Regions from separate parts of the Pseudoalteromonas sp. T1lg21 genome, predicted to be linked through region 1. Evidence: predicted binding sites of a transcription regulator. Region 1 holds the regulator's gene; each other region holds the start of a gene.
What was found. Region 1 encodes LexA, which represses DNA repair genes until DNA is damaged. Its sites were predicted from a motif close to TACTGTATNNNNATACAGTA; they were not measured.
Positions count from the first base shown of each region.

Region 2: the regulator LexA is predicted to act here: its motif matches at 6,606-6,625, upstream of C2M25_RS20900 (LexA family protein).
Region 3: the regulator LexA is predicted to act here: its motif matches at 4,318-4,337, upstream of uvrD (DNA helicase II).

Region 1 is NZ_PQBX01000065.1:27,276-36,002, reverse strand. It holds gene C2M25_RS19635 (cytochrome c oxidase subunit 3) at 1-83, opposite strand, end outside; gene C2M25_RS19630 (cytochrome c oxidase assembly protein) at 121-651, opposite strand; gene ctaD (cytochrome c oxidase subunit I) at 651-2,246, opposite strand; partial or broken gene coxB (cytochrome c oxidase subunit II) at 2,246-3,387, opposite strand; gene lexA (transcriptional repressor LexA) at 3,829-4,446, opposite strand; gene C2M25_RS19610 (PaaI family thioesterase) at 4,607-5,044, shown strand; gene C2M25_RS19605 (hypothetical protein) at 5,052-5,432, opposite strand; gene C2M25_RS19600 (hypothetical protein) at 5,591-6,316, shown strand; gene C2M25_RS19595 (VOC family protein) at 6,291-6,644, opposite strand; gene C2M25_RS19590 (endonuclease) at 6,755-7,414, shown strand; gene C2M25_RS19585 (S41 family peptidase) at 7,515-8,727, shown strand, end outside.
Region 2 is NZ_PQBX01000078.1:14,994-22,986, reverse strand. It holds gene C2M25_RS20935 (hypothetical protein) at 210-437, shown strand; gene C2M25_RS20930 (helix-turn-helix domain-containing protein) at 702-938, shown strand; gene C2M25_RS20925 (hypothetical protein) at 1,001-2,362, shown strand; gene C2M25_RS20920 (hypothetical protein) at 2,474-3,136, shown strand; gene C2M25_RS20915 (HNH endonuclease domain-containing protein) at 3,226-4,347, shown strand; gene C2M25_RS20910 (hypothetical protein) at 4,524-5,159, shown strand; gene C2M25_RS20905 (hypothetical protein) at 5,263-6,030, shown strand; gene C2M25_RS20900 (LexA family protein) at 6,643-7,047, shown strand; gene C2M25_RS20895 (hypothetical protein) at 7,171-7,993, opposite strand, start outside.
Region 3 is NZ_PQBX01000010.1:176,823-185,549, forward strand. It holds gene cysQ (3'(2'),5'-bisphosphate nucleotidase CysQ) at 1-727, opposite strand, end outside; gene nudE (ADP compounds hydrolase NudE) at 720-1,292, opposite strand; gene yrfG (GMP/IMP nucleotidase) at 1,354-2,010, shown strand; gene C2M25_RS06295 (dUTP diphosphatase) at 2,011-2,631, opposite strand; gene C2M25_RS06300 (peroxiredoxin-like family protein) at 2,765-3,394, shown strand; gene C2M25_RS06305 (YacL family protein) at 3,427-3,795, opposite strand; gene C2M25_RS06310 (hypothetical protein) at 3,918-4,142, opposite strand; gene uvrD (DNA helicase II) at 4,402-6,567, shown strand; gene C2M25_RS06320 (GNAT family N-acetyltransferase) at 6,545-8,614, shown strand; gene C2M25_RS06325 (ABC transporter substrate-binding protein) at 8,577-8,727, shown strand, end outside.

The DNA.
Region 1 (8,727 bases):
GCAATTAAAAACATTGCGATGGCGCCAACTATTGGCCAAGGGCTTTGTGCTGGAACATAATATTTTTCGTAATTTTGATTCATTTTGTTTGCTCCCAATTAGCAATTAGCTTGGCGGCTTTTAATCGTTTTTAGCCACAATCTGCCCGCTAATATCAAACATGGTGTACGACAATGTCAGTTCCTCAACATCGTCGGGTAATTCAGTATCAACATAAAACAGCAAGGTAAATTCAACTTCTTCACCTGCCTTTAAAGGTTGTTGATCAAAACAAAAACAGGCAATTTTATGTAAGTACTTGGCCGCTTTTCCCGGTGATACTGATGGAATTGCTTGCATGACTTTGTCTTCATTACTGGTGTTTTTTGCTGAGAACTTAACTTCTCGCATTGCGCCTGGTTGCACCGATACGCTGTACTGCTCAGACTGCACCTTAAATGGAGCGCCACTTTGAGCATGCGTCGTAAAACTGACATCAACTTGGCGTTGTGTATTTATTGTTTCACTTGCGCTCGCTTGCTCAAGAGATGGCTTACCGTTTAATCCTGTAACATCGCAAAACACGTCATAAAGCGGCACCAGAGCGAAAGCAAATGCGAACATGAGTAAGCATGTGATCAGCAATTTCTTTAGCAAAGGTGCATGGTTCATTACTTGATCTCCGGCGGTGTTTCAAAGGTATGATAAGGCGCAGGAGAATCAACCTCCCATTCCAGACCTTCGGCACCTTCCCATACTTTGGCAGGTGCTTTTTCGCCCCCTCTGGCGCACTTGAATACCACCAGCACAAACAACAGTTGCGATAGCCCAAATGCAAAGCCACCAATACTGATAATGGCGTTAAAATCAGCAAACTGCAGAGCATAGTCAGGGATACGACGTGGCATACCCGCAAGGCCAACAAAATGCATAGGGAAGAACAATACGTTGACACTAATTAGCGATAGCCAGAAATGCCATTTCGCTAGTGTTTCGTTGTACATGTTGCCTGTCCATTTTGGTAGCCAGTAATAAGCTCCCGCCATAATTGAGAACACGGCGCCTGTTACTAACACATAATGGAAATGTGCCACCACAAAGTAGGTATCGTGATACTGGAAGTCAGCCGGAGTAATCGCGAGCATCAAGCCAGAGAAACCACCCAAAGTGAACAACACGATAAAGGCGATGGCAAACATCATCGGAATTTCAAAACTAATTGAGCCGCGCCACATAGTAGCCACCCAATTAAACACCTTAACCCCTGTGGGTACCGAAATGAGCATAGTTGCGTACATGAAGAACAGCTCACCGGCTACAGGCATCCCGGTAGTAAACATATGGTGTGCCCACACAATAAAACTCAAAAGAGCAATCGATGAGGTTGCATACACCATAGAAGCGTAGCCAAATAACTTTTTGCGTGAAAAGGTTGGCACAATAGTCGAAATAATACCAAAGGCCGGCAAAATCATGATGTACACTTCAGGGTGACCGAAGAACCAGAAGATATGCTGGAACATCACGGGGTCGCCCCCTCCCGCGGCATCAAAAAAGCTCGTTGCAAAGTATTTATCGGTCAACACCATTGTGACCGCTCCTGCTAAAACAGGCATTACAGCAATTAACAAAAATGCGGTGATTAACCAAGTCCAGACAAACAGTGGCAGTTTCATCCACGTCATACCGGGCGCTCTTAGATTGACGATAGTCACGATAACGTTAATCGCCCCCATAATTGAGCTGATACCCATGATATGTACGGCAAATACAAATAGTGCAGTGTTATCGTTACTGTAAGTGGTGGAAAGTGGTGCGTAGAATGTCCAGCCAAATGCAGGACCGCCCCCCGGCATGAGTAAAGAAGCTAGCAGGATTAAAAATGCGAAAGGTAATATCCAAAAGCTCCAGTTGTTCATGCGCGGCAGCGCCATATCAGGTGCACCAATCATCATAGGCACCATCCAGTTAGCAAGCCCAGTAAATGCGGGCATAACAGCACCAAACACCATGATCAAACCATGTACCGTGGTCATTTGGTTAAAAAAGTGCGGATCGACTAACTGTAATCCTGGCTGAAATAATTCAGCGCGGATCACCATAGCCATCGCTCCACCAATCAAGAACATGGTAAGAGAAAAGATCAGGTATAAACTCCCAATGTCTTTATGATTGGTGGTGTAAAGCCAACGCTTAAACCCTTTCGCAGGATGATGATGGTCGTGATGCGCATGCCCTGTTGCTTGCTCATTAATAACGTTACTCATTATTTCGCCTCCGCTGCTGCATCAATCGCGGCTTGAATTTGACTCGGTTGGATCACATCGCCTGTATCATTACCCCATGCATTTCGCTTATAGGTAATAACCGCAGCAAGTTGCTTAATTGAAAGCTGCTTATCAAACGCTTGCATCGCCGTACCAGGGCGGCCATGTAACACAACATCAATGTGGTCTTTCACATCACCTAACACGATTGGGCTGCCTTTCAACGCAGGAAACACGCCTGGCAACCCCATACCTGTTGGCTGATGACAAGCGGCACAACTAGCCATGTAGACTTGCTCACCCAAGGTCATGAGCTCTTCTTTTGGTAATGTTTGATCGAGTAAAGCTGCATCAGCGGCTGCTGCATTGGCTTTTTCTTGTTTGGCATCAGCAAGCCAATTAGCAAACTCATCTTCAGGAAGGGCTTTCACTACAACGGGCATAAAGCCATGATCTTTACCGCATAACTCTGCGCATTGACCACGATACACACCCGGCTCGTTAATACGAGTCCACGCTTCATTAATAAACCCTGGGTTTGCGTCCTTTTTAACCGCAAAGTCAGGCACCCACCACGAATGAATCACATCGTCAGAGGTCATTAAAAAGCGAACTTTTTTATTGATAGGCAGTACCAAGGGTTTATCAACTTCAAGCAAATAATGCTCAGTTTTTTCTGCTTGGTTGTCTATTTGATCTTTCGGTGTAGCTAGAATTGAGTAGTAGGCAATATCTTCACCCATGTACTCGTAATGCCATTTCCATTGCGAGCCAGTCACTTTAATTGTGATATCGGCTTTAGAGGCATCTTCCATAGCAATGAGGGTTTTTGTTGCAGGCACAGCCATCGCGATTAGTATAACAAACGGAATGGCAGTCCAAAGTATTTCAACTTTTGTACTTTCATGAAATTGGGCTGGCTTAGCCCCTTTAGATTTACGGTGGTGTATTAAAGCCCAAAACATCACCGCAAAAACGATGATGCCAATCACACAACGATAATAAATATCGTCATGTGTAACTCATAAACATTATTACTTATATCAGTCACCCCTTTACGCATATTGAATTGGCTGTTTGCCAATGCAAATTGCACAGGTGCGAGTAATATAAGCCACAAGGCGTAACGCAGTTTACCCATGTGACGGCTCCTTTAAATGCTATTGCAAGACGCAAAGCGAAAAGGCGTTACAGCAAGGTGCCCATTCGTATTTTTATTGTTTAGATCGAATTCGTATCATCACGACGCAATGAAATGATACAAGCCCGTTGTATAACTCCCTGACACGTTTAGGTGTGTCAATTTCGTAAATAGGTGTTAATACAATGTACTAACCAATTAGTTAAAAAATGAGCAATAAGCAAGTTTTAGTGATAATAAATGTTTATTTTGGTGCAAAAATAACAACTATAATCAGCGCGTTATTTAATGTTTAGGCGTACAAACAAAATACAAAAAGAGAGGGAAACTGCGCCATATAAGGCTTTAAATGATGAGTAAGGATTCACAAATCCTAATTAAGTAGCAAAATTTCGATGGTGCACCAAATTAAGTCAATTTAATGCACCAAGTTGGGAACACTTACATCCAGTCAGCGTTTCGAATAACCCCTACCGCTAATCCTTCGATATTGAACGATTCGTGCTCTAGGTCAACTTCAATAGGTGAAAACTCTTCGTTCTCAGCGTGTAAAAATACTTTTCGGCCAGCTTTTTCTAAACGCTTAACAGTCACGTCTTCATCAACTCGTGCAACAACAACTTGGCCATTTTCAGCAACTTGTGTTCTATGTACTGCAAGTAAATCACCGTCCATGATGCCAATGTCTTTCATACTCATGCCATTTACACGCAGTAAGAAATCAGCGGCAGGCTTAAATAACGACGGATCAACTTGGCAATGGCTTTCAACATGCTCTTGGGCCAAAATAGGTTCGCCCGCTGCAACACGGCCAATTAAAGGTAAACCTAATTGCTCTGGTTCATCTTCTTCGATTAATTGAATACCACGACTCGCCCCAGGCTTCATTTTGATCATGCCTTTTTTTGCCAGTGCTTTTAGGTGCTCTTCAGCGGCATTGGCACTTTTAAAACCCAATGTTTGAGCTATTTCAGCACGCGTTGGTGGCATGCCTGTATCTTTAATAAAGACTTTAATGAGTTCTAAAATTTGCGATTGGCGTTTAGTTAATGGGCGCATACAACTGGTTTTCCATACAGTACATTTAACTGTGAGTATATACAGTTATCTGAAAATCGCAAATTTAATTAATACCGTCATATTGCTACAAAACTTACATTGAACCTCACTCTAAGATGCCATAAGGTATTAGCTTTAATTAGCAGGCTAAGGAAACACAATGAGCATTTGGCACCACCCAATCACGCTAGAGCTATGTAAAGAATTGGAGCAAGGGATCACCGGGCAAGGCACTTTAATGAAAACCATGGGCATTGAAGTGACAGAAATTGGCGATGACTATTTAGTGGCGACGATGCCTGCCATCCCAGAACATCATAACCCTATGGGCATGGTACATGGCGGAGCAAACGTTGTGTTAGCCGAGACAGTGGCAAGCTATGCAGCCAACTTTGTGGTTGATTTCAATAAATTCTACGCTGTTGGCCAAGAGATTAATGCCAACCATATGAAAGCATCACGTAAGGGAGTTTTAACTGCAACGGCTAGACCGCTGCATTTAGGAAAGCGCACCTCTGTTTGGGATATTAAAATTACCAATGCCGCAGGAGAGCTATGCTGCGTATCAAGAATGACCGCAGCGGTAGTAGAGCGCTAAATTCGACCTATTTTTCAACAGGATAAATAGTAATTTCAATCCCTGCGCCAATTGCTGAGATACGTAACAAGGTATCGGCATGCAGGGGTTGATTAAAGCATTTTGGCGAATTACCTGATTCAAAACCTATATCAAATGTTCGTTTTGAGCACGATAACCACTGTTTTAATGCATTGCGCGAGCAAGACTCAATAAGCTCGCAAAGCTGGTTAATCGCTTTATCTGGAGAGCTGATATCTGCGGTTGCTTCAATCCGTGCAAGTTGGCGGTATTCATCTTGGTCATAATGTAAAACCATGGCGTTTTTCTTCAAATCAGCAACAAGCGCACTAATATCGTGCTTTGATTCAAGCTCCAGATCTACATTTAAAAATTGAATTTCCGACATACTCTCGTTTTTACCCTCTATTGATATCGACTGAAACTTTAACTCAGTTTTGTATATATACCAAATCTAGAATACAGTTAATGCGACATTATGCCGCATTGGCAATACAGTTAAACAACTTAAAATAGCACCCATACAACAATAATAACGGGGTAATAATGAATAAACGCATGTTCAAGTATGCTCGTAAAGGGCATAAATGGCTTGGCTACTTGCTCGCTTTACAGATCTTCTTTTGGCTCTTAGGTGGGCTGGTAATGAGCTCATTACCGCTTGAAAAAGTGCATGGCAAACATTTGGCTAACCGCAGTTTAAGTAGCCCATTTATAGTGTCAGACTACCCTACTTCGATTGATAAAATAACCGCGCAATTTGAGCAAATCGAAGGTATTAAATATAGCCATTTTTTAAACACCCCGATTATAGAAGTCACCACCCCTCGCGGTGTCTTCAATTTTGATGGTAGAACGGGTTATAAAATGTCTGCTCCAAATGAAGCTCAAATCATTGAAAATGCACAAGCTCACCTGCTTATTAATGCTAACATGACTCAAGCGCAGCTATTACCAAAAGGGCCAAGAGAAGTCGGTCACAAAGCCAATGTTTGGCAAGTAAGCTTTGATGATTGGCTAACAACCACCTTATATCTAGATAGCCAAACCGGTAAGGTTATTACTGTGCGCAGCACCTTGTGGCGCATTTTCGACTTTTTCTGGATGCTGCACATTATGGATTATGATGAGCGAGAAAACTTTAACAACCCATTGCTTATCAGCTTCTCAGCCACCAGCGTGCTGTTTTGTATAACTGGGATTATTTTGTTACTACAAAACGTTCGTTTAAAGCGAAAAAAGCCAGCTATACGTGCTGTTCAATCAAAATAGGATTGCCGTCTGGGTCGGTGATAATAAAACTCGCGTCACCGGCCTTTTGTATCTCTAACCCCTGTTGCTGAAAACGTGTCGCTAATTGCTCAAAAGTAGCAAACTCAGTCAGCGCCTCAGCGTTTTGATCCCATCCGGGGTTAAATGTCAGCATGGTTTTATCAAACATGCCTTGGAACAAACCAATTAAATGTTCACCGTTTTTCATGATCAACCAATGTTGTTCAATCTCCCCAGCAAACTCTTTAAATCCTAGCTTTTCATAAAACTGCTTTGAAGCATGGATATCTTTTACATTTAAACTCACAGAAAAGGCACCTAATGACATAGTTGTAATTCCTTTAATAAAAACGGCCTAACAACTATAGCTGAGTTGAAATACTTTTCCTTTTTAGAATAGTCACTCTAAAATAACCGTTCCTGTAGTTCACTCATGTGATGGATATGCGTTTAATTTCTTTTGCTGTTCTGTGCTTTTTAATTAACTTTTCAGCTTCTGCTGAGCAATTTTCTAGCTTTTCGAGTGCCAAAAAGCACCTTGTAAAATCGCTGCCTGAAAATAGCAAAAGCTTATATTGTGGCTGCGATATAAAGCGACAAGGTAAAAAACTGGTACCCGATCCAGATTCATGTGGCTATATTCCACGCAATGCCATCACCCGAGCGGGTAACGAGAATGCCCGAGCAAAAAGAATAGAATGGGAACATATTGTGCCAGCCTGGGAGTTTGGCCATCAATTACAATGCTGGCAAGATGGCGGTCGTAAAAACTGCGTAAAGGTCAGTGAAAAATTTCGTCAAATGGAGGCTGACATTAATAATCTTGCCCCCGCTATTGGTGAGATCAATGCAGACCGTTCAAACTTTCGCTATGGGATGGTGACAACATCAAGCGCAAGTTACGGTGCTTGCCCAATAAAAATCGATTTTAAACAACGTGTATTTGAGCCGCCAATTTATGCAAGAAAGCAAATAGCCGATACCTATTTCTATATGCAAAAAACCTATGGCTTAAAGATATCTGACAAACAACGTAAACTGTTTGAATCATGGCAAAAGCTTGAAATAGCTGAAATAAGCAACCGTAAGTCCCTGTAATTATTTGCACATTTTTTTACATGCAGGGTTAAACAACTGGTTGCTTTAAAAGTAAGTAATTGTTAGTTTTTAAACAATTCATACAAGAAAGGAAGCACCCATGTTTAAAAATACCAAACTCGCTTTAGCTATCTTTTTAGCTGTTTCTGGCGTATCACTATCTGGCTGTGGCGGTGGCGGCTCATCGAGCAATACCGATACGACTAATCCGCCACCAACAACGACAGAACCCACTTGGACAGCTGGCACCTTTGCCGCATCAAGTGAATTTAAAGATCAGTGCGCCGTACCGCGTACTGGTAATGATCCGTATAACGATAATCAACCTTACCCAGATACCGCTGGCTCTGAGTTTACTGAGAAGATGTGGCTACGTTCATGGAGTGATGAAACCTATCTTTGGTACGATGAAATAGAAGATAACGACCCAGATAACTTCAGCTCTGTCGCCGCTTATTTTGATCAATTAAAAACCTTCGAAACAACAGACTCAGGAGCTTATAAAGACAATTTTCACTTTAGTGTGCCAACTGAAGACTATTTTCAAGAGTCTCAATCAGGCGTAGTTTCAGGCTATGGAATCAACTGGGCTTTAATTAGTGGCACACCTCCTCGTGACTTACGAGTTGCTTATTTAGAAGATGACTCCCCTGCCGCTAATGCAGGCTTACAACGAGGCGATCGCGTTTTTTTAGTGGATGGTGTCAGTATTGATACAAATACGGAATCAGGTATTGATACATTAAATGAAGCTTTATTTGGGCCAACCGCTGGCGATACACATACCTTCAAGGTAATTAGTAATGATGAGACAGAAAAAACATTCTCTTTAGTGGCTGGTAATATCACCCAAACACCGGTACAGAATGTCGATACCATTACCACAGAAGGTGGCACTAAAGTGGGCTACATGCAGTTTAACAGCCATATAAGTATTGCTCAGCCTGAGCTGATAAGTGCTGTGAATAAGTTCAAAGCCGACAACATTGACGAGCTTGTCATCGACCTTAGATACAATGGCGGTGGCTTATTAGCGCTTTCATCACAACTTGCCTATATGATCGCTGGGCCTGCCAATACGAGTGACTATTTTTACTATCAGATCATTGAAAATGACAAACAGACCGAGAGCGATCCATACCCGTTTGTTGATGTTGAAATCGATTATTCTACTTTCGAGGGAACGAATAACACGCTCCCTGACTTAAACTTATCGAAAGTCTATGTACTCAGTACAGCAAACACTTGTTCTGCATCAGAAGCCCTGATCAATGGCTTAAATGGTATTGATGCTGAAGTTATTTTAATTGGCG
Region 2 (7,993 bases), on a different contig from region 1:
GATATTGCTCATGATGCCTCAATAAAAAGGGGTTGGTTTTATGAATATAGGCTTATGGCATATACTCTGTAAGGCTAATTTTGAAAGCTTTGGAGGTTAATATGGGCGCATTGATCGCTAGTAATATAATGATAATAAGCTTGGTTATATTTTTCGCAGTCTTATTTTATAAAAACAGACGAGTCTTAGTTAAAAGGAAGAGGAAATAAATGAATCATCATAGCTCTATGCATAGTGAATCAGAAACGGTTGCCAACAAAATTAGGCATGTTTCAAATAGCAGACTAAGAAAGCTTGCACGAGAGTTAACAGAATCTCCTGTAGAGAAATACATTGCATTGGCATTTTTAGAAAAATTGATATGGGAGCATAAAGATAAAAATATTAAGTTAGCTGCATTAGAGCATTGGGCTAAATTGGTGGAAGAGAAACAGTAAGCTAATACTTTAATAATGGGAAAACCTTAAGAAGTAAAGCAACTCTTTAAATACAGCTCTTGATAGTTCACGTTTCATCACTTATATTCATAAATACGCACAATTGCTGCGTTCCTGCGAAGGGAGTCACTTCGGTGACTGAAAACAGGCGCCTTTATGGCTGCCTTCAATACGTAAAGAGGAAAGACATGGCTGCATATGCAGCATCGTGCATACTTGCATGAACAATGCCCTTCGCTCCATTAAACGTATTGGAGGGCTGTCATGTCATCATCTCAAACTATTTCAGTTAAAGACTTAGCTGAGTTACTACAATTATCACCTCGCACAATCCACAACCGAATTAGTGCTCAATTTAAAGCAATAGAAGCTGGTGAAAATCCAGAAAGCTATCAAATACAGCGTTTAGCGCCACCTTCAATAAAGTTAGGCAAATCTCGTTTGTTCATTCGGGAAACGGTTGAGCAATGGCTAGCTCGTTTTGAAGGGGTGAAGATGTAAGGAAGGCGAAAGGGGCAGCTTGACCGGCGATACCCCAACCGCACTTTGCATCTTCAAATTATATGCTTGCCTTAAAAGAAAGGCCACCTTTGTCGTGGCCAAAGTACGCTATTGCTTCGCCAAAAGACTTTTATGACTTAATCGATTTTCATTCACCTAGATATGTCAGGGCACTTTTCAGTAATAATCATGAATCAGGTACAAAAATATTTTTATTAGGAAACCGAAAGTCCAATAAGAATACAGATTTAAAGACTTTTAAGAGTAAAACAACGAGGTATGTTCAAGGAGTATTAAACTGCAAAAGCGAAGCGGTTAATAATTACTATAGTCCAAACGAGTTTTACTGCTGGCCAAAAGCTATAAATTTAGCGCTCCTTAGGGCTAATTGGATTGATATTGATGTCACTGAAAAAGTTGACGTGAGAAGAGTACGAGAGTTTGAGCATGACTTGATTGAAAGGGTTCTTCAAGTGTTAATAAAGAAAAAATTACCACCCTTTACAGGTTATGTTTGCTCTGGATCTGGTGGGATTCATTTATATTGGATATATGACCCTGTAGAAGCTTCAGAAGTTAATAAAGAATTGTGGAAGGTGGTAGCAAACACATTTATTGAGAGTTTAAAAAACATAAATTCTTTTTGGCATATTGATAGTACTGCATCAAAAAGAGCTTATGGAAATTTGCGCATACCAGGCTCTGTTCATGGACGCACAGGCTTACAAGCAAGGTTTTTTAGTGGCGGGCCAAAGTATCAATTTGAAAAGCTACTAAATTACCTAAACTTGGAGCCATTAAGAGATGAATTAAAAATCAAAAAAGAGTCCAGAGTTGTTAGTTTGCCATTTAAACCTAAAAGCAATGAAGCCAAACAACAGATTCAGAGGCGTTACGGGCACAACATCAAGGATTGGTGGCTAAAGTGTATAAACACTATCCAAATTCATTTTCGAAAGTTAGGAAAGGTGCCTAAAGGCAAACGTGATAAAACAGCTTTCATCCTATTTGTTGCCTTTCAGCATTTAAATAAAGAGACAGCATTTGAAAAGCTGGAAAGAATCAATGATGAGCTGATAGGCTTTTCACTTGAAGAGTTAAACGGACTGACAAAAACGGCAAAAAGCACTATCTACAAATACAAAAAAGACACACTAGGTGAATATCTAGAAGACTTACTTGGCTATTGCCCTGAATATTTGTGTGCGAAGCCCAATGTTAAGCTATCAATGGATGAAATAAGGCAAAGGCAGAGTAAAGCAGCCAAATGTACGGCTTCTAAAAAGCGAAGTAATTCTAATGAGGTTGTGGTGAAAGCAATTGAAGAGATAACAAAAGAAACAGGCAAAAAACCGACTCAGAAGCAAGTCGCGGAACACATAGGATTGGGGCTGCGAACAGTAAAGAGGTATTGGTTTTCTTAAGTGTAAATATGGGAGATGAATCTGCTGTGGTGTTAATCAGTTTTCTAAAGTATGCTACTTCGTAACTCTTATATAAAATGAGTGTTAGCTTTCTAGGCTTAGAAATAAACGATGATGAATGAGATTATTATTGGGTTACAAGTATTAATTCTCTTGGCCATAGGAGCTTTAAGTTTCTTTAATAAGTTCCTTAAGTCTTATAGTTCCGAAAAAGGTAAAAACTTAGCAACTAAAGAGGACGTTGATTTAATTACAAGAAAAGTTGAAGAAGTGAAATCTGAATATGTAAATAGGGTTGAGCATTTAAAAGCTGAATTAGCTTTTTATCAAAAAAAGAACGATTTACTATTTGGTGAAAAAATAAGAGTATTTAAAAAATTACAATCGCAACTTGTTGAGTTTAAGAAATATTGCGAAGCTTGTTATGGTACTTACGGGCGGGTTAGTGAATTTCACCCTAATTTAAACTCATTAGGACCTGAAGTGGGTAAATCAATTTTATTCCACATTACAAAAATCCATGAAATCGAGCAAGAAGACTTTGTTTTTCTATCGCAAAATTCTAGAGCTGCTTTAAGTAATTTGACTAGAACATTATCCAGTTTGTGTAGCATGGAATTGGCTTTACATAGTGATGAGCCTCCTGCTGCTATTATTCAAGGTGCGGCGGGCACGTATGAATCAGCGATAGAAAAAATTGATAGATGTTTGCAGTCTCTGTTTGAGGACTTAGAATTTCCAGGAAAGTATCGAGCTAATAAGCAACTAAAGTAGAATTGCTTATATTGGTCCTGTTTCGCTTTGCTAAATATATCTGCTAACTATTTTAGCCCCTTTGTAGGGGGATCAGGAATAACTCTGTAATGTCCACTCAAAAATTTACAGCTTTCCAACGAGAGGCTATTTGGCTTGCACATAAAAAGAAGTGTGCCTACACAAGGGAGCTTATCGATTTCAGCGATTTTCATATTGACCACATAATCCCTGAGCACCTTATAGATGATCCTGTCGAAATAAAGAGACTGAAGTCAATGCTGAAATTGACGGAAGATTTCGACATCAACGGATATGAAAACCTTTTACCTTGTCGCGCAGGTGCTAATCTTCAGAAAGGTTCACGCGTTTTCGATTTGGCGCGCATACACTTTTTCCTTGGTATAGCTAAAAGCGTGAAGAGTGAAATACTGAAGAATCTAGAAAATATTGATAAGCGGAAAAACCGTGGAAAGGCGTTAGTCTTGTTGCAACAATGTCTAGAATGCGGTGAATTGTTACCCTCCGAAGTTGCCAGAATACTCGAAGATTACAGTGAGCACCCTCAAGAAATATTTACTCTAATAGAAGGTCTTCAATTATTGGATGCAGAGGACGTTAAAACTGTAGTTAAGGCTGATATAGATAATCTTATGAGCCGAAAGGTACTGTTAGGTCAAAACAATCATGCCTGTGAACTCATACTAACAAACGAACATAATGAAAAAGTGCATGTTTGTACGTGCAAGGAATATGTTGCTGCGATTAAATCAGAGTATTACCCTAGGACGAGTATAGATATTAAAATGTCCGCAACTTTTGAGCATCAATGTGGGCTACTCAGCTTTCTTCAAAATGCAAAAATAGCAGAATATAGTTTTATTAATGAACCGAGAGTAGGGATCGTCGATTTACATTTGATTCCATTTTCTTTTTTTCCGGTCTTAGGTGAACCACCGCTGGAAACGCAACATTGTACTACCTATCAAAGCAAAGTCGATGACGGTACGATTGCTATTAAAAGGCTTAAACAAAATATGCTGTGCATTGAAGAACAAGGAGGTATGGGTCAACAGCTGATTGAGGTTGCAAGAGCTGACTTCAACGGTAATGGCACGGAAGACATGCTGTTATTTGAATATAGCTATTCAACACAGGGTACATTTGGATTTGGGAAAATTAGAATTTTAACACGTAATTCAATTAATGGTTTATTCGAACTTATTTTATGAGCGTTTATAAAACTGCGCTCAAAGAGGCGTTTACTGTAACGTTTTTTTATCTGTTGGAAGAGAATAATTTGATTAATTAATTATATGTTAAGATGTTATTTTTAAGTGGCCTTTTATAAGGTTATTATTTCTTTGAATATTAAATACTTGGACTTAACTGTTAAAGAAGGATTTAGATGAGTTCTGAACTAAAAGAACAAGCAGATAATTCTTGTGGTGGTAAATTAATAAAGTCTTCGATGCATTGCTTCTCTGCCGATTTTCTAGCTGGTTGCAAAAAGTTTTCGGAGTTAGCCAATACTTCTGAAAAGTCTCAAGATGTAATTATATTTAATACATCCTGTATTATTAATGCTGCAAGTTATTTAGAAGCAAAAATAAATGAAGAAATCTCAATAGCTGTAATTTGTCATGATGAAGGTGGTCCAGAAGGTGAAGCATGGCGGGCTGTACAAAATTTACAGAAAAAACTTAACGTACAGGAGAAGTGGGATCTAGTTGCGTTGAGAACAAACGGTATTGAATGGAACAATGCAGTTGAACCATTTCAATCTATTGAGCTAATAATTAGTTTAAGAAACGAACTTGTTCATTATAAAGGAGCTTTTTTTGGTAGAGATGAAGCTCCGAATAAAAAAATAAAGGGATTAATGAAGCAACTAGGAATTTCAAGTAAAGCAACTTGGCTAGATGATGACTGCTCAAGTTGGATTGCTGATTTACTTAGTACAAAAGAAATTTCTGAATGGGTTTATAAAAGTATCGCTCGGTTTAGTAATTCTTATTATGAGCTACGGAATCCTAAGTATTGAGCATATTCTCTGCGTTAAATGCTTATAAGAGCCTTTCATTTTGTAATTTTTATCAGTCTGTGTATAAGAAATTAGTAGGAATTGATTAATAAGGAGAGTTAGGGTGGGTTTATGTTTACTGACAGGTAAAAAAGGAAAGTTTGTTAAATCCCATATAATACCAAAATCTTTGACTAGACCAAGCAAGGCAGGAAATAAGTTTCTGCAACCAGCAGCAGGTTCTACAACAGTTCGGCTCATAAAAAGGGCTGATAGTTGGTATGATAAATCTATAGTAATAAGAGAAGGAGAAGACTACTTATCCGAAATTGATTCTTATGCAATAGATGAATTAAGAGCTCAAGGCTTGCTTTGGTCGAGTGACAAACTCAGAAAACCTGCTACAGACTTAATCAATGAACTCACAATTGTTAACTTTAATGAACCATTAAAAATTAGAAAATTCTTTTTAAGTTTATTGTGGAGAGCTGCGGTTTCATCTTTGCCAGAATTTGTTGGTGTAACTTTGTCAAAGGAGCAAATAGAAATATTGCGAAGAATAATTATAGGGGAAATGGATGATAAGTTGAGCGTATTTCCTATTATTTTGATTCAATTAACTGGCTTGGGACCCACACATAACTTTGTTCCAATAAAATTAAGCTTTAACGGTTGGGAAGTGTACCGATTCTATATGAATGGATTGATTGCCCATATCCACCTCCAAAACCCAAATTTATTAGCACTAATGAATCCTGTTCCATCTGATCACCCTACATTTTTAGGAACTAAGCAAACAATTGTTCATCAAGTCAAAACTGAAAATTCATTTCAGTTATCTAACTTGAAGAAGCTATTGCGAAACGATGTTTTTATAAATGAAAAAATATAGGGCTATTTGTTTTGTACAGTGGGTAATTTACAAGGCAGTTCGTTTGACGAGTCTATGAATACTACTTAGGGAAAGTTGGATTATTTAAGGTGCCATTAGCTGTCTTCCTATATATCCCCCCCAATCAACACCTAATCTAACCTAAAAAAGAGAAAATAAATTTAGATAAATATGGTGCGATAAATGTGCGATATAAATAAAGGAATGCAGAGTTAAGGTGCGATAAAATAAATAGATAAGTTCAGTAACTTATTGAGTAGGGTGGAGAAAAATGGTCGGCATAGCAGGATTTGAACCTGCGACCCCTGACACCCCATGATTTTCTTCAAAATTAAGTTAACCTATTGAAAATATGTAATATTACAAACTAACTACTGTTTTTTTATACAGTCAAAAGTGCATTTTTTCTCATTTTTATACTTTTGTAAAATCAAGCGGTTAGAGTGCTTATTACAAATACAATTCTCAGCTTTTTTATAAAGCCCTTCCTAAACAACATATTAGAAAATCTAATTTTGTAAGTCTAAGTTCAAGCCATTTCAAAATTCACTTTCCGACAATCAAACTTTTCACTATACTGTATATATAAACAGTGTCGTGGTTTTGTTACTTATGTTCGTTATCCCTATTTATATCGAAGCTGGTATTACAGGCTTTGAATCTCCTGCAGCTCAATACAAGGAGCTCGGGCTGTCGCTTGATCAGCTCTTAATTAAGCATCCTGATGCTACCTTTATTGGAATGGCCTCAGGACAGTCTATGCAGGGAGTAGGAATATATGATGGTGACTTACTTTTAGTTGATAGGGCGGTGGATGCTAGTACCGGTGATATTGTTGTTGCAAGCTACAACGGATGTTTTGTATGTAAGATTATAGATAAAGACAACCGATTGTTGTTATCAGCCTCTGATGAATTTAAACCGGTGTATGTTTCACCAGAGGATGATTTTTGTTTAGAGGGTGTTGTTACAAGGAGTATAAGACTTCATAAGCCTTGTATGGAATTTAAACCATAAATGCAAATAAACCCTCATAGTTCATATAGAATGCCTTGACTTAATGCTATCAAATATAGATAGCATTTAGAGTTTTCGTCGGGTCTTATAGTATTTAACTTGTTTAGTAAACGTAGGATGCTGTCACTTTGTTAAGTTAGCTAATTCTATAAGGCTTGCCAATTCAGATTTTTGAGAGCTTGTTAGTTCATAATCAGCGTAGTATTGGCGACCGCGAAATCTAATTTTAGAGCTTTTAGCATTAGCCATTTTAGATAAGACCTTTATATATTCATCATTTAATGAATCTGTGTCCCACTCCCAAATAGTCCCTCCAGAATTGTCTCGGTCAAAGGTTCTTTTAGAGCTATCCCATCTGTAACCATCTGCAGATATTGAGTACTCATCAATAAAGAGCCAATCATCAGCTTTGTATAATACTTCCACAAAAGGGTAAACTTCTCCAGAGTCTTTAAAAATGAACTTTATCGATAAATAAGATTTAGGGTTGTTATAAGGCATCCATGAAACTACAGTTCTGCCTTCGAAATCATCGTAGTCAATTTTTAATGTGGATAGTAAGTCAGCTATTTTTTGCCCATTTTTAGGGTATCTACTAGCGATATCTCTGATTTTCTTTATTTGTGTCTCATTATAACTATGTTTGTTTTGGCTACTAACATTTAAATAACCTTTAGAAATCTTACTATAACCAGTTAATAAGACGGAAGAACCTTCGTAAATTGGCACAGGTTGAAAATTGCTAATTTTTTCATGTTCGGCTAGTGAGATTATCTTATCGCCTACATGTTTAAATTTGTTCGAGGTGACTAAATATATAGTTTCTCCAGTTTCAAGGATAGCTTCTTTTGCTACATAGCCAGAGTAGTCAATAAAAGGTTTGCGATCTGTATAATACCCTCTTTTTCCGACATATTTCTCGTAAGGGAGTTTGTTCAATATACAA
Region 3 (8,727 bases), on a different contig from region 1:
CAGGATTTTCAGTGCTTTCTCGTTGATTGTAAGTTAACGGGTTAAATTCAGCATCTGTAATGCAACCACCGGCTTCTTCTACAATCACTTGTGACGCGCCGGTATCCCACTCACCTGTTGGCCCGATACGTAAAAAGCAATCCGCTTTACCTTCAGCGATAATACACGCTTTTAATGAACATGAGCCTAATGCCACTGTCGCAAACTGAGTATTTAGATACTGGCTGACCGCTTCAATTTTTTGTCTGCGGCTTACAGCTAAGGTTAAATTATCGGGTGTTGCTACCGAAATTTGCTGATCTTGGCCATTTTCACGTTTAAACGCGCCATTTTGATAACTTGCAAAATAAGTCACTTGTTTCGCTGGCCAATGAATAACACCCAGCACTGGGCGATTATTTTCAACTAATGCGATATTAACTGCAAAATCACCGCTTTCCAGAATAAACTCCCCAGTACCATCCATAGGATCAAGCAGCCAATAACGGTGCCAATCTTTTCTGTCTGCCAGCGCTGGAATGGGTGTTTCTTCTGACATAATTGGAATATCAGGGGCTAGGGTCTTCAAACCTGCCATTAATACGTCATTTGATGCTAAGTCAGCCTTGGTGACCGGAGTATGATCTGACTTTTGCTCAGCACCAATATCATCCTGCTGATAAATGGCCATAATGGCATCGCCTGCTTGCTCAGCTAACCGAATACACGGTTCTAAAAAATCATTCATTGCCCGCTCCCGACTCTAAGTACTTTGTTAATAATAGCAAAGCTGCGACACTTCGTGCTTCAGTAAAGTCTTCTTGTTGCAATAATGATTGCCAATCAGTTATTGGCCATTTAACAACGACAAGCGGTTCAGGCTCATCACCAGGTAAGGTTTCAGTGTAGAGATCTTCAGCATACAAAATATGCATAGTGGCATTAAAGTAACTTGGCGCCATGCTAACTTTTTTAAGTTCAGCGAAATGTTTAGCACCAAAGCCAACTTCTTCTTTCAGCTCACGGTCTGCAGCTTGCTGAGGTGTTTCGCCTGGGTCAATTAAGCCCTTAGGAAAGCCCAACTGATAATCATTGGTACCTGCACAATATTCTCGCACTAATAACAGTTCGTTATCGGCCGTTACTGGCACGATCATAACAGCCCCCCTACCACCGCCACGAATTCTTTCGTATTGCCTTTGCTCATCATTTGAGAACTTCAATTCGAGCGATTCAACAGTAAATAGTCGACTTTTAGCGACAACTTCATTAGACAAAATTTGCGGTGGTGTAGGATGCTTTTTCTGTGTCATTGGCATTAATTTGCTATCATGGCAGTTATGCTCATCATAAATCTTTTAAAGTGAATTGCCTATGTTAAATTGGTCAAAAATCGATACTGTGTTGTTAGATATGGATGGCACCTTACTCGATTTGCATTTTGATAATTATTTCTGGCTTACTGTTATTCCCGAGCAATATGCACGTAAACATAAAATCAGTTTAGACGCAGCAAAAGCTGACATTTTGCACCGTTATCAACAAGTTCACGGACAAATTAATTGGTACTGTTTAGATTATTGGCAACAGCAACTTGATTTACCAATTATGGCGCTAAAACGTGAGATTCAACATTTAATCAGAATTCGTGAAGATGTTCCGCCTTTCTTAACTGAACTGAGAAAAGCAGGCAAGCAATTGATCATGCTTACTAACGCGCACCCAGATTGTGCCATGTTAAAGTTTGAACATACTGCTATCGATAATTACTTAGACGGGGTGATCTCAACTCACCAATATGGCGTGAGTAAAGAGCATCAACCATTATGGCAACAAGTCCACCAAGAATGGCAGTTTGATAAGGAACGGACTTTATTTGTGGACGACAGCCCTGCCGTACTAGATGCGGCAAAAGAGTTTGGTATCGGCCATATACTTGCGGTTGCCAACCCTGATAGTCAGCAACCGCATAAGCAATTTGATGGCTTTTTATCGACCATCGATTTTCGCGAGTTTATCCCCGTTAAATAATTACTTCGGGTAACGCTGCTCTAAGCCTTGGTATACAAGTTTTGCAAAATCTGCATGCTCTGTATCGAGGCTTTTTACCACTTCAACTAAGTGCTCGTTATCTTCTTGGCCATTCCACACTTTGATATAACTACCGTCTTTGTAGCCATGATCTTGGCGGAAGAAGTTCAAGGTATTTTTACCAACGTAGCCACGGTATAAATCATCGATATCCATACCAATTTGCGCCATACAACCTGCAAATGCAGCGGCATTAAAACTCTTTTCAGCAACAGCTGATGCGGCTAATAATTCGAGTGTTTGTTTAAAATCATCGGCTTGAACTGGTGCACTTAACTCAGCTTCAAGTTGCGCAGCCAACTGCTCATAGCTGGTTTCACCATCAATACGTAAAGATAAACCAAAATGGAAAATATCAACTAACTCTAAAATAACTTGTTCTGTATCTGGGGTTTGTTTTTTCCACCACTTCCAACCGTAGTGATCAAGCATTTCAGCACACTCAACCCAAATTGCACGATACCATTCAAAACCTTGGCTAAACCATTGCTCATGAACTTTGGTATTCATCGCATTTTGCATTTCGAGCATAACAACGAGTTTTTGTAAATTAGCAGACATTCTTTATCCCAACTTGCATTTTTTATTTGCCTATATACTACAGTTAAATTTGAGTTTGATGTAGGTAAAGATGAAATAAATCCCGCAACAATCAGGTCATCTTTGCAGTTGATAAAAATAACCGAGGAAGCCCATGTTTAAATCCCTATTCATTAGTGTACTGTTTGTACTATCAAGCCACGTTATCGCTGCAACTGCGACCAATATTGCCGAGTCAGCAGAGCAAGTTAGTCCGTTATTACCTGGCTTAACGGTGCCAAATGTTGAATTGAAAGACCAATACGGTAAAACCGTCTCGCTCGCTGAGCGCTTTAAAGAGAAAACCACTGTGCTGATTGTTTATCGTGGTGGCTGGTGTCCATATTGTTCAAAGCAATTGGCCAGCGTGCAAAAAATTGAGAAAGAATTAGCAAATTTAAACGCGCAATTAATTGCCGTTTCACCAGATAGCCCTGAAAAACTCGCTGAAACAAAAATTACAGCTCCTAGCTATCAATTGCTTTCTGACGACAGCCTCACTTTGGCGCAAACGTTAGGTCTAGCGTTTTACTTAGATGACAAAACAGCAAAGATTTACCGCAATAAGCTTGGGGTTAACTTTGTCTCGTTAGAGGGTGAAGCGAAAGTAGCACTGCCAGTACCCGCAGTATTCGTGATAGATACAAATGGGTTAGTTCATTTTCAATACGCCAACCCAAATTACAAAGTCCGCTTAACAGAAGATTTATTACTAGCCGCTGTTAAATCAGTGAGCGAGCAATAATTTAGTAATCGATAAGCAGACCATGCGTCTGCTTATCGGCCTTGTGTAAATTCTTGCCAAGATTCAATTAAATCAACAAAGTCTTCAAAACCACAGCCACTGCACAGGCCTTCTTCTTCAAGCATTAAATCATCATCTTGGTAGGCAACTAAGTCTTCGTTGTCTTGATGTAATGCATGAGCTTCGAATAGCGCTTCGTCTTTACTTAAGATCAAATCAATTTCTTGACCCTGTAAGGTTAAAGGCTCATGACTGCTCTTAACCGCAGAGATCAACGCTTGCACCATCGCGATTTTTTCTTTGCCGACTTCTTCATTTAGCCAACGGCCAATAACTGCATGCTCAGAGGAGATTTTAATGCGTAAACCGCTAATAGGATCGCGGATAAATTGATATTCCATGGAGGGTACTCATAATACGTTATCTGCTAATTATACCGTTTGCAGCTAAACGTGGCGAGTTTTGTAGCTTTAAAGCAGCACGAGCGCCAACGTGGCGCTCGTGTTTATGCTATTTAAAATAGCTAGACTCTCGATTTGAAACGCGCAGCATCAATAATCGCCCATAGGTATACGATTGGCAGTAAAATAAAGCCAACTGCAACATAAATTAGTGCACCACTAATAACCCATGCTAAAAAGAATGCAATAGCCGCCATTAAACGACCTTGTACCAATTGTCCTAAACCAGGAAAAAAGATATTACATATTGCTGCGATTACATTACCGCCAGAACCTTGCTCTGCCATACTAACCTCTGTAGTTTTTAATGATTATACTTTTAGTAAACACACTTTATGCCAACTTATTATGGCTTACAAATCAAAGCGTTAAAAAGTTACGTTATTTTGATTTTAGTTTTTTTTGCTAAAAATCGGTCAAATTCACAATTTTTATACTTCAATTTTAATGACTTGCCCAAATAGCTGTTTATAAAAACAGTATTTTATTTAGCCTTGCATAAACACCTGTTATACTCCACCCATTATAGATTGAAAAGGCGTAACGATGGACGTTTCTGAATTACTCGATGGCTTAAATGACAAACAACGGGATGCAGTCGCAGCCCCATTGCAAAATATGCTAGTACTTGCAGGTGCAGGTTCTGGTAAAACTCGAGTACTTGTTCATCGCATCGCATGGCTCATGCAAGTTGAGCAAGCTTCTGCATACAGCATCTTTGCGGTAACCTTCACTAACAAAGCCGCGAAAGAAATGCGCACTCGTGTAGAAGAAACCTTAAAAGCACCGGTTGGTGGTATGTGGATTGGTACTTTCCACGGCTTATCTCATCGTATTCTGCGCGCCCATCACCGTGAAGCGAACTTGCCTGAAAGCTTTCAAATTTTAGATTCTGACGATCAACAACGTATGATCAAACGCTTACTTAAAGCGATGAACATCGATGATAAAAAGTGGCCAGCAAAACAATTTGGTTGGTATATCAGCGCGAAAAAAGATGAAGGTCTGCGACCTAAAGACATTCAAGCCTACGATATTAATGAGCAAATGATGCTGAAAGTCTATGCTGCATATCAAGAGGCTTGTGACCGTGCAGGTTTAGTCGACTTTGCAGAAATACTGCTGCGCTGCTACGAAGTACTTAAAAACCACCCAACACTTTTACGTCATTATCAACAGCGTTTTGCCCATATGCTGGTCGACGAGTTCCAGGATACTAATACTATTCAGTATGCCTGGTTAAAATTACTCGCAGGTGACACTAACAGTATTATGATCGTAGGTGATGATGACCAAAGTATCTATGGCTGGCGTGGCGCAAAAATTGAGAATATCAAACGCTTTTTAACTGACTTCGAAGCCGAAACCATTCGCCTTGAACAAAATTACCGTTCAACGGCAACAATCTTGAAAGCATCAAATGCGCTGATCAAAAACAATGCTGAACGCATGGGTAAAAGCCTGTGGACAGACGGCAATGATGGTGAGCCTATTTCTGTTTACGCTGCGTTTAATGAGTTAGACGAAGCGCGCTTTGTCAGCAGCAAACTACGTAGCTGGCTAAATGCAGGTAATGCATTACAAGATGCCGCCATTTTATACCGTAACAATGCGCAATCTCGTGTACTCGAGGAAGCGATGCTACAAGAAGGTTTAAAATACCGTATTTACGGCGGTATGCGCTTCTTCGAGCGCCAAGAGATCAAAGATGCACTTTCGTATTTACGTTTAGTGGGTAACCGTCAAGATGATGCTGCTTTCGAGCGCGTTATTAACACCCCTGCTCGCGGCATTGGTGATAAAACACTAAGCCACATTCGTGATTGCGCGCGCAATGAGTCATTGCCACTTTGGTATGCCGCAAAAGCTATTATCGAGCAGCAGCACTTATCTGGCCGTGCAGCGAGTGCCGTCACTAAATTCTTAGAGCTTGTTGAGCATATCGAAGATAAGATCAGCGATCTCACCTTAGAAGAGCAAGCGAAATACGCCATTCAAAGCTCGGGGTTAATGGCAATGTATCAAGCTGAAAAAGGTGAAAAAGGCCGTGCCCGCGTAGAAAACTTAGAAGAGCTAATTAGTGCTTGTGGTCAATATGAACTCCCAGAAGATGAAGAGTTCAGCTCACCACTACAGGGCTTTTTGGCTTATACCTCACTAGAATCTGGCGAAGGTCAAGCTGACGAGCACGAAGACGCGGTGCAAATGATGACTCTGCACTCAGCAAAAGGCCTAGAATTCCCACTGGTATTTATGGTTGGTGTTGAAGAGGGCATGTTCCCATCACAACAAAGTAATGAAGAGTCTGGTCGTTTAGAAGAAGAACGTCGCCTCTGCTATGTTGGTATGACTCGCGCAATGGAAAAACTATACATTAGCCATGCAGAAAGTCGCCGTTTATACGGACAAGAAAAATACCACAGCCCATCACGCTTTTTACGCGAAATGCCTGAAGACTGTATCGAAGAAATTCGTATTAAAACACAGGTTTCAAGACCACCTGCGGCAGGTCGTTTTAGTCCGTCAGTAACACATGCCGCATTTGAAGATAGCGGCTTTAACTTAGGGCAACGCGTATTACACGCTAAGTTCGGTGCAGGAACCGTACTCAATTACGAAGGTAGCGGCGCACAGTCACGTATTCAAGTGAACTTTGATGACCTAGGCAGCAAATGGCTTGTAACACAGTATGCAAGACTTCAAGCCTTATAATGAGTATATAACAGCACTGTGTAATGAGCTGGTGATTGCAAAGCATCGCCAGCTTGTCTTTGTGCAAGGCAGCGAAACTTGGTGCTATCAGTTTGCAAACCAATTAGCGCTTAAAAATACCTATGTTTTCAGTAGCAACTCATTATTAGCAAATAGTGAGTTTCCAAAACATGCTCACCAAATTCTTGGTCAAGAGTTTCATCACGCAATTTTTGATGGTTTTAGCGGTTTATATGCCGATAAACTAGCCGCGCTTGCAGGTACCGTAAAAGCAGGCGGTGTACTGATATTATTGCTGCCCGATGACGATAAGTGGCAAGACCCAGCACTCACAAGTATCACCTCTTATGGCGAAGAGGTTAAACACAGCTTTTTTAATCAGCGCTTTTTCGCCAAGCTAAAATTGCAGCCACATTATTTTACTGAGCACTCGCTTCCTAGTTACCAATCAATTTCGCCAGCAAATGCTGAGATAAATTATCAGCAACAACAAGCATGTGTAGAGCAAATTATTAAAACCGCGACAGGGCGCGCTAATCGTCCTTTCGTGATCAGTGCAGACCGAGGTCGTGGTAAGTCAGCTGCTTTAGGGCTTGCAGCAGCATGTCTTCAAGATAAAAAAATCCTTATTTGTGCCACCCAAGCCAAAGCCGTACAAACAAGCTTTAAACATTTAGCCGCTGAGCTTGGTGTTAGCAAAGAGCAAAACTGTAAGCAGCTAGCTAACCTTAGCTATATTGCGCCAGATACACTGCTAAACGAAAAACCTGATTGCGATCTGTTATTTGTCGACGAAGCAGCAGCGATTCCGGTTCCTATGCTATTGCAGATCCTAAAAAGTTATCCACGGATCGTATTTGCCAGCACTATGGTTGGTTATGAAGGAAATGGGCGTGGTTACACGTTACGTTTTTTACATTACTTACGTAGCCAATATAAATCGCTAAAGGCAGTTACTCTGGATGAACCTATTCGTTTTGCTAAACGTGACCCCCTCGAAAATAGCCTACGCGAACTATTACTACTCGATGCAAAGTACCTAGAAGCGCAAAGTGGTAATTCTTACCAATTTGAAAGCATAAGCAAAGAGCAACTCATTGATGATGAGCAGCTGCTTAGCCAAATTATGGCGCTATTGGCGTTAGCTCATTATCAAACTACGGTAAACGACTTACGCCAATTGCTTGATGCCCCAGAGTTACAACTATCGATCTGCAAACAAGAAAGTACATTAAAAGCCGTTTGCTTAATTGCTATTGAGGGTGGCTTAACACCAGAAATCGCAGAGCAGGTTATAAGAGGAAAGCGTCGGCCACATGGTCATTTAATGGCGCAAACTCTGACTCAATTGAGCCGAAATACAGAAGACTTGTGTAAACACTCAGCGAGAGTCGTGAGAATAGCTGTTGCACCTGAATGTCATCAACAAGGTATTGGCTCAGCCCTGTTAAACTACTGCGAAAGCCAATTAAATAATTGCAGTTATTTTGGTGCCAGCTTTGGCGCCAATGCAGCGTTAGTTAAGTTTTGGCAAAGTAATGGCTTTAATGTTGTTAAGCTTGGATTTAGTCATGACAAAGCAACGGCTGAACATGCTGCTTTAGTGATTAAAGCGTTAGATAAGCAAACTTCAGATAGCGCAGAACTCTTTATAGAGGAGTTTAAGCAAGACCTGTCTTTGCAACTCCTTGGTCACTTTAGCTCGCTTCCTTGGCAGCTTATTGCAGAGCTATTCAAAAGCTTACCAAAAAGTGACTATTCTCCTGCCTTAGATGCAAGAGCTGAGCGACTGTTAATTGGTGATATTAACCTCTTCCAAGTGCAGCCATTGCTATGGCAAATGATTTGGAGCACACCAATTAGTCTAAATTTATTAGATGAACATACAAAATTCATCCTTATTCGACTAGTATTACAGCAAACCTCTGTAAATAGCTTAATCGATGAAGCCGGTTTTACAGGTAAAAAAGACTTAGACTCACAGTTCAAAACCGCAGTGCAAGGTTGGTATGCTCACTATAAATCACTTCAAAATCACAGCCATTAAGTGTTTATGTATTTATACCTTGCTGCTATCTCAGATAGCTTTAGCTGAACACGCACAGCCTACCATTAAACTAGGCATGTCCACTGCACTCACAGGACCGGCAAAGCAAATAG